One region of the Paenibacillus stellifer genome, then DNA from elsewhere that is predicted to be linked to it. Evidence: a T-box and tRNA genes for the amino acid it is inferred to sense, from the RefSeq annotation. Region 1 holds a T-box; the other holds one or more tRNA genes.
The links. A T-box is a leader RNA that pairs with one kind of tRNA and senses whether it is charged. The one in region 1 lies ahead of leuS (leucine--tRNA ligase), so its partner is inferred to be a tRNA-Leu.
Positions count from the first base shown of each region.

Region 2: it encodes a tRNA-Leu, which carries the amino acid that the T-box ahead of leuS (leucine--tRNA ligase) is inferred to sense. The anticodon was not compared.

Region 1 is NZ_CP009286.1:4,197,997-4,202,379, forward strand. It holds gene leuS (leucine--tRNA ligase) at 1-1,930, opposite strand, end outside; T-box leader at 1,999-2,251, opposite strand; gene PSTEL_RS19380 (AI-2E family transporter) at 2,319-3,386, opposite strand; gene PSTEL_RS19385 (hypothetical protein) at 3,519-4,115, shown strand; gene PSTEL_RS19390 (hypothetical protein) at 4,210-4,383, opposite strand, start outside.
Region 2 is NZ_CP009286.1:1,433,935-1,438,317, forward strand. It holds gene PSTEL_RS06490 (ABC transporter substrate-binding protein) at 1-205, shown strand, start outside; gene ald (alanine dehydrogenase) at 318-1,439, shown strand; tRNA gene PSTEL_RS06500 (tRNA-Glu) at 1,606-1,677, shown strand; tRNA gene PSTEL_RS06505 (tRNA-Leu) at 1,795-1,877, shown strand; gene PSTEL_RS06510 (sigma-70 family RNA polymerase sigma factor) at 2,112-2,636, shown strand; gene PSTEL_RS06515 (hypothetical protein) at 2,615-3,625, shown strand; gene PSTEL_RS26065 (hypothetical protein) at 3,703-4,245, opposite strand; gene PSTEL_RS06525 (Rha family transcriptional regulator) at 4,376-4,383, opposite strand, start outside.

The DNA of each region.
Region 1 (4,383 bases):
AGAGACGCCATACGCGGGACAGGAAGCGGTGAATGCCTTCCACGCCGTTCGCGCTCCAAGGCTTGGTCGCTTCCAGCGGACCCATGAACATTTCGTAGACGCGGAGCGTATCGGCTCCGAATTCGGAGACAATTTCATCCGGATTGATGACATTGCCGCGGGATTTGCTCATCTTCTCATTGTTCGTGCCAAGAATCATGCCCTGGTTGACCAGCTTGTAGAACGGTTCCTTCGTATCGACAACGCCGAGATCGTAGAGCACCTTATGCCAGAAGCGGGCATACAGCAGATGAAGCACCGCATGCTCGGCGCCGCCGATGTAGAGATCGACCGGCAGCCATTCCTTCTGCTTCTCCGGGGAGCACAGCTCCTTGTCGTTGTGCGGATCGATGTAGCGCAGATAGTACCAGCAGCTGCCGGCCCATTGCGGCATCGTGTTCGTCTCGCGCCGCGCCTTCATGCCGGTCTCCGGATCGACCGTCTCGACCCAGTCCGTCACGTTCGCCAGCGGGCTCTCGCCTGTGCCCGACGGCTTGATGGCATCGACATCCGGCAGCATCAGCGGCAGCTGATCCTCCGGCACAGTCTTCATCGTGCCGTCCTCCAGATGCAGGATCGGGATCGGCTCGCCCCAATACCGCTGGCGGCTGAAGAGCCAGTCGCGCAGCCGGTAGGTCACCTTGCCCTTGCCGAAGCCCTTCTCCTCCAGCCACGAAATCATCGCCGAGATGGCCGGTGCATTCTCCAGGCCGTTCAGGAAGTCGGAATTCACGTGAGGACCGTCGCCCGTATAGGCTTCTTCTTCTACATTGCCGCCCTGGACAACCTCGATGATCGGCAGGCTGAACTGCTTCGCGAACTCCCAGTCACGGGTATCGTGGCCCGGAACAGCCATGATCGCTCCCGTTCCGTAGCCGGCCAGGACATAATCGGCGATCCAGATCGGCAGCCGCGCTCCGCTAACCGGGTTAACCGCATAGGCGCCTGTGAATACGCCTGTCTTCTCCTTCGCCAGGTCGGTGCGCTCCAGATCGCTCTTGCGAGCAGCCCGCTCCTTGTATGCTTCAACTTCGGCGCGCTGGGCGTCCGTCGTAATCGCCGATACCAGCTCATGCTCAGGAGCGAGCACGCAGTAGCTTGCGCCGAACAGGGTATCCGGACGGGTCGTGAACACCGTCAGGCTGCTGTCATGTCCGTCGATGGCGAAGACCACCTCGGCCCCCTTCGACTTGCCGATCCAGTTGCGCTGCATATCCTTGATGCTCTCGGACCAGTCGAGCTCCTCCAGATCCTCCAGCAGGCGCTCCGCGTATTCGGTAATGCGCAGAATCCACTGGCGCATCGGCCGGCGGATGACGGGATGGCCGCCGCGTTCACTTTTGCCATCGATGACTTCTTCATTCGCCAGCACCGTGCCGAGCGCCGGACACCAATTCACCGGAACCTCGGCTACATAGGCAAGCCCGCGTTTGTACAGCTGGATGAAGATCCACTGTGTCCATTTGTAATAGCCCGGGTCCGTCGTGCTGATCTCGCGGTCCCAGTCATACGAGAAGCCCAGCGATTTGATCTGGCGGCGGAAATTGTCGATATTCTTAACTGTAATGTCACGCGGATGCTGTCCTGTATCGAGCGCGTGCTGCTCGGCCGGCAGGCCGAAAGCGTCCCAGCCCATCGGATGCAGCACATTGTAGCCGCGCATGCGTTTGTAGCGGGATACGATATCTGTAGCTGTATAGCCTTCAGGGTGTCCGACATGCAGACCGGCTCCCGAAGGATATGGGAACATATCCAGCGCATAGAACTTCGGTTTCCCCTTTTCTTCCCCGGTCTTGAACGTATGATTCTCTTCCCAATACCGCTGCCATTTCGGCTCCAGCGTCTGGGCGCGGTAGCCCTGCGGTGCCTGATTCTCCTTAATGTCGCTCATTGTTACTCCTCCTTGAATGCTAAGCGGACTTCTGCAATCCAAAAAGCCTCCCATCCGTAGCGTACAACGCTAGGGACGAGAGGCTGAATTCCCGTGGTACCACCCTAATTAGCAGGACGACCTTGCCAGTCTATTCCCCTGCTCACTTAAGCGCCGGATAACGGTGGCGGACCGACGGTGCTTAATAGATGGACAGGAATGTCCGTTCAGCGCCGTTTCTCCGAGGCGAGTTCATTTCATTATCGTCAACCGGCTCGCACCTGAAGCACCGGCTCTCTGCGTAACGTATCCGAAATTACTGCTCCTCATCCATGAATGCTCTGAAATTCTGAATATTCCCCAACATTATATACAAAAGAGTGATCCGGCGTCAATCCATCCCTTCGCCTTAAGCCGGCTTCCGCCGGACATAGTACGCCACGATATGCTGAAGCACCACTTTTCCAGCGGCAAAAACGGGAACCGCCAGAATGAGGCCGATAATCCCGGCCAGCTCGCCTCCGACCAGCAGCGCGAATATAATCAGCAGCGGATGCAAGTGCAGCGTACGGCCGACAACCTGCGGAGAAATCACATTGCTCTCCAGCATCTGGCAGAGTGTATTGACGACAATCACGAGGAGAACGAGCCGGATCGAAACCGTCGAAGCCATGACGAGAGCCGGAGCGGCTCCGAGGAAAGGACCGAGATACGGCACGATATCAAATATCGCGACAAAGCAGGCGAACAGCAGCGCATAAGGGATGCCGATCAGCGCATACCCGATATAGGCGAGAATGCCGATCATAACGCCGACGATGAACTGGCCACGAATGTAATTGCCGAGCGCGATATCGATGTCTCTCAGCATCTTCACGATTGATTTCCGGCGGGAGCGAGGCAGGCAGGAAATGACCATTCGCTCGAAGACATCAAAATCCTTCAGGATATAGAACACCAGGAACGGTATGATAAAGGCGTCGAACACCACGCCGATCGTCGTTCCGATATGATCCAGGAAATTCGAAATCCCCTTCGCCAGACGGCTCTCCCATTGAAAGAACCAGTTGTTCATCCCGGTCTCCACGCCCTGCGGAATCAGCCGGGTATCCATGCTGTGCATGAGCCCTTGGGCACGCAGCGTAATTTCCGGCAGATGCTCGTTCAGTTCCTCCAGCTGTTCGATCAGCATCGGGATGAGGTTGATGGCAATGACGGCAAGCGCCGTCAGAAAGACCGCGTAAATGAGCAGCACGGCTGCACCCCTCGGCATTTTTCGCCGGGCCAGTAGACTGACGACGGGGTTCAGCACATATGAGATGATCATGGCGGCCAGTAACGGAGCCAGCACCGCTTTGAGAAAAGTAAAAATATTCATCAGCATCGGACGAAGCTGCCAAATAAAATACAGGATGATCAGACCGAGCAGCACGCCGACCATCCACCGAAACGTTTTGTTGCCGTACCATTGTTCCACTCGCGTTACCTCCTGCGGCCAAACTGGAAAAGACCTGCAATGTAAGTATATGTCTGTCCGCGGCAAAATAATCGGTCAAGTCTTGTAACCATTCCCGCTTATTCTGCGTCTGTGTTAAAGGAGGTGGAGCTTTTGAGTAAAAAAGGAACGTCCTTCCTGATTCTTGCTGTATTGACGATCGTTCTTGCGGGCTGTGCCGCTTCACCGGAGATCGCATCTGAAGGTCCGAATGCCGAGGTGGCAGGGTCACCTAATCCTGTAACGGAAGCAGGCCCGTCCGTCCAGCCTTCGAATGAGAGCGCTACGTCCGCCAATCCTTCCGCAGAAGCAGAAGCGTCAATCAAGCCGCTGGATAAAGAGAAGCCGCCGCTGCCGCTCATCCGGTCGGGAGAGACGGATCTTTCCATGTACCAAAGTACCTATTGTTGGGGCTCGATGTGCGCCGATTATATCGGAGCGGAGGAACAGCTAAAAGGGAAGACGCCGAACGTTCTTCCGGCCGGTGCAGTCGTTGAGGTCCGGTTCCCTTACGATCCGGCTCCGTCTAGTGTGAGGCTGATGCAGTATAAAAGCGGGAGCATCACGGAGATTCCGCTGTCCGATGGGACTTTTCATGCGCCGGACGAGCCGGGGGTTTACGCCTACAGCGTCTCGGCATTCTGGGGCTTGGAGGACGGCGTAACCTCACTGGGCGATACCATGGTCGTCTTCTCAATTGAAGTAAAATGAAAAATGAATTCAGAGAACGAAAAAGAACCTTCACTTCCGCGAGCGGATTTGAAGGTTCTTTCTATGTAACCACCCAAAGCAAGCTACGCCTGCCTTAGGAAGATGCATGCAGATGCGTCATTTCCTGTGCCATATCTTCGCCGCAGAACAAGTCGTCCAGCGAGCTCAGAGTGCCGTCTTCTTCAACCTGATAGACCGACATTTTTTCGCCATTTACCGTCAGTTCAATAAAGCAGCCCCAGCAGTAAAATTGATGGGAACCGATTTT
Region 2 (4,383 bases), 2.8 Mb from region 1:
CGCTCTGAAGCTTGTTGCTGACGCTATTTCCCGCGCTGGCGAAGCTGATCCGGCCAAGATCAAGGACGCCCTGGCAGCAACCAAGGATCTGCAGCTGGCAACCGGTAAGGTTACGCTGAATGAATCGCATGACCCGGTTAAAGCAGCTGTCGTTCTGAAATTCGTTGACGGCAAGCAAACGTTCGAAACTAAGGTTAATCCGTAAGCCAACTCGCTTTCACCAAGCATGATCAGTCTGACCGGGATGCCGCTCCATCATTGATGGGGCGGCTATTCCCATCTATCTTGCCATTATCCAACTAAGGAGGAGAAGCCTGATGATTATCGGAGTGCCAAAGGAAATCAAGAACAACGAGAATCGGGTCGGAATTACACCTGCTGGAGTGGAAGCGCTGGTCAAGTCGGGGCATACTGTGCTGATTGAGAGAGCGGCGGGAGCCGGCAGCGGTTTTTCCGATGACGAGTACAAGGATAAGGGAGCCGAACTGCTCCCGGAAGCTTCTGAGGTCTGGTCAAAAGCAGACATGGTCATCAAGGTGAAGGAGCCTTTGCCGGATGAATACGGTTATTTCAGGCATGGGCTGATCCTGTTCACGTATTTGCATCTTGCTCCTGAGGCGGGTCTTACCAAGGCTCTGGTGGACAGCGGGATTGTGGCGGTTGGTTATGAAACGATACAGGTGGAGGATGGCTCGCTGCCGCTGCTTACGCCAATGAGTGAGGTGGCGGGGCGAATGGCAGTGCAGATCGGGGCGCAGTTTCTGGAGAAGCCGCGTGGCGGCAAGGGTATCCTGATGGGAGGCGTTCCGGGAGTGAGCCCGGCCGAGGTCGTCATTATTGGCGGCGGAATCGTCGGTACAAATGCGGCCAAAGTGGCGATCGGAATGGGAGCGAAGGTGACCGTACTGGATTTGAACGCGAACCGCCTGCGGGTTCTGGACGACATGTTCAGCGGCCGGCTGATCACCGTCATGTCCGACTCTTATCATGTCGAGCAGGCGGTACGCAAGGCCGATCTGCTGATCGGAGCCGTACTGATTCCAGGCGCCAGAGCGCCAAAAATTGTGAAGGAATACATGGTGCAGCAAATGGCCGAAGGATCGGTTATCGTCGATGTTGCCATTGATCAGGGAGGCTCAATCGAGACGGTTGACCGGATCACCACCCATGAGAACCCGACTTATGTCCGTCATGGGGTCGTCCATTATGCAGTGGCCAACATGCCGGGAGCGGTTGCGCGTACCTCAACCCTGGCGCTGACGAATGTGACGATTCCGTATGCGCTGCAGATTGCGAATCTGGGCATTGCCGAGGCCGCCTCACGGAACGCAGCGCTTGCTCTCGGAATCAATGTGGCAGCCGGACAGGTCACGAACCGGGCTGTGGCAGAGAGCCTGGGGTACGTGTATAAGGACGGACTGGATACGCTGAAAGGTTAAGGAACTTAATAGACGGAGCCAAGCGTCGAACCGCTGGAGTAGCCCTCTTTTGCCGGAAGCTCAGGGGGAATCTGCTGCCTGACGGCTTCATATGGCACCTGGACCTGTTTTGAAAAAAATATAGGTTGTCAGATTAAATGATATTTGATATACTCTTTTTTGTTGTGGCCCGTTGGTCAAGGGGTTAAGACACCTCCCTTTCACGGAGGTAACAGGGGTTCGAATCCCCTACGGGTCATATCTGCTTCTTCGAATGGGGATGAGAACCCCTAAAGGTTCGTCGGAGCATCGGCATCGTTAGGCATACATCGCAGTCGGTTCGCTTGCGAAGCGTATCCCCTACGGGTCATATTGTGCGGTAGTGGTGGAATGGCAGACACGCTATCTTGAGGGGGTAGTGGGCGTACGCTCGTGGAGGTTCGAGTCCTCTCTACCGCATTCTAGCAACACGCATTATAGCAACAATAGAGAAAAGTCCTTGATTCCGGTCAAGGGCTTTTTTCTGTGTATCTTGAATTTGTAAGTGAAAAAGAGCTCAAAGGGAACTTTTAACGAACTCCGGACCAATAACGTACAGATTGAAAGGAGGGATAAGCTCTATGAATGAGGAGGAATTGTCCGGATGGCTCCGCAAGCTGAGAGAAGGGGATAGCCAAGCTTTTATTCAAGTTCATGCATGAATACATCAAAAGGCCGGTATACGGTACGGTCTGTCTGCTGGTCAAAACGCGAAACGATGCAGCTGATGTGACGAATGAGATCTATCTGGAACTGTTTCGCTCACTGCCCAAGTATGACGAGAGCAAGCCGTTCAAGGCCTGGCTAAACGGGATTATTGTCAGACAGTGCAGCAGCTATAACCGCAAGCAGTGGAGAAAGAGCCGGGTGGAGAGCCGAGTAAGGGATTATACCGAAGGGACGGTATCACCGGGCGCAGACCAGTTGGCAGTAAGCCGGGAGCGACGGGAAGAGCTGCTTCATTTGATTACGCAGCTTCCCTATAAATTCCGGAGCGTTATTGTGCTGCGATACTTTCAGGAGTGTTCGTTTGAGGAGATCGGCGCAGCCTTGGATATTCCGGTCGGCACGGCGAAATCCAGGCATTTCAAGGCGCTGGGTAAGCTGAGAAAGCTGGCGGATGCGGATGGGTTCTCAACCATGAAGGAGGAATGGCAATGGGTATCGAAGATGAATTGAGTGTGGGGTTTAAAAAATATACTGGAAATGTTGTTATGCCAGACAGCTTGGAACAAAGGCTGGAGCAAAGCTTTAACAGTTTCTATCACCGGAATTCGGAGAAAGCTGCAAATTCTACCCATCATCATGTCTCTTTCCGGGCGGGCCGTTTTGCCGCTGTCATGCTGTTTGGTCTCTTGCTGCTTGGCGGTACGGTATATGGTGCGCAGCGTCTGTGGTCGCTCACCTATTCGACCGGGCAGCTGAATGTCGCCAAGGTGAGCGCAGGTTCTGACAATGCAGGAACTATCGGATCGGCGGAATTAAATGATATTTTTCAACATGTACAGGATCAATTGAATCTTGGGGAGTCGGCTTATGTCTATGTGCCCGGAACTGTGGACGGCGATCGGGTGTTTAAGGTGAACAAGGTCATTTCTTATCGTAATTATAGGAGCTGGGAGTTTGTCACAACAAAAATCATTGGAGACATCGCCGTTCCGGGCGAGATGCCGGCAGGATTTCATTTTGTAAGTGGAACATCGGATAGTTTGCTTGGAATTCTGGATACCGCATCAGAGGCCAGATTTCGCTCTTTACTTCAAACAAGAGTGAATCAGGAACAACGTTACGCCTGGATCAAAAGCGATGAGGAACAGAACGAAGCGAGTAAGACGATTAGTCCGACAGTGGTTTATGAAGGTTCGTCCGGGGAAAAAATTGGAATTTCCTATTCGCCACTGCCACAGACCGCTTTGGGTGGGAAGTCGGTTCTAACCTGGAACGTTCCGGATACGGCAACTGTTGAGCAATGCCAGGTACGTGGAGTTATTGCCGCATACGTTCAAGTTCAGGATAAGGATATAACAAGTCCGGACCGGTATCACGCTTCCTTGCAATGGATAGAGAAACGGAGCGAGGGAGAGATGAGCATCTTCTATTCAGTAAGCACTACCTCTCCCAAGGTGGGAAAAGAGGAGCTTCTCCAGGTTGCCAAAGGATTGAAGTAACGTGACATCGCTTTTAATATTAGCAGTAACCTAACGTAGTATCTGCCGGAACGCTGATGACATCAGCCTCCCAAAGATTATTCCGCGCATACTCTCAGCGCCCCGGCATACTGCGGATACAGCGTATGGATGCAGTCCGGGCATATATCATGCGTCAGTTCGGTGTGCAGCTGCGCTTGAAGGTATTGTTCGACAGGGACCCAGGTCTGGCCCACCCGAATAGACTTGCAGGAAGCGCATATCGGCAAATAGCGTGCGGGATAGCCAAACGGGCGTTGGCTAGGCAGAACGCCGGGACGAAGACGAGCCGAAGGCATGTAACGATGAAACAGCAGAAGACTGGAGATCTCATGGCGGCTGTCGGTAAATTGGGGGACCGCTTCGATCAGGAATGTCTTGGAGCCCTTTAAGGAGGGCGGTTTCGTGAATCGGGAACTATAGGTTAGTCTCGCACCGTTAAATATTGAGTTCAGACCGGATTGAAGCATCGATAGCTGGGCGGGGGGCAGCACCAGTTCCTGCATCAAATCGAAATAATCGACGCCCTGCCAGTTGAAGCTCTTGGACAGGCCGGACAGGATGCCATAGGCTCTCCATTTGGCGTTAACTGCCGATATCACTCCATTTCGATTAAGAATCAGTGCTGCGTAACCTGGCGGGCTGGGAATTGGGGGAAGGCTTGATGTAGACAACGGGATCGCTCCTAACAACAGATAATCCTTATGATCGGTGAACGGTATGTACGGCAGCTCATGGGC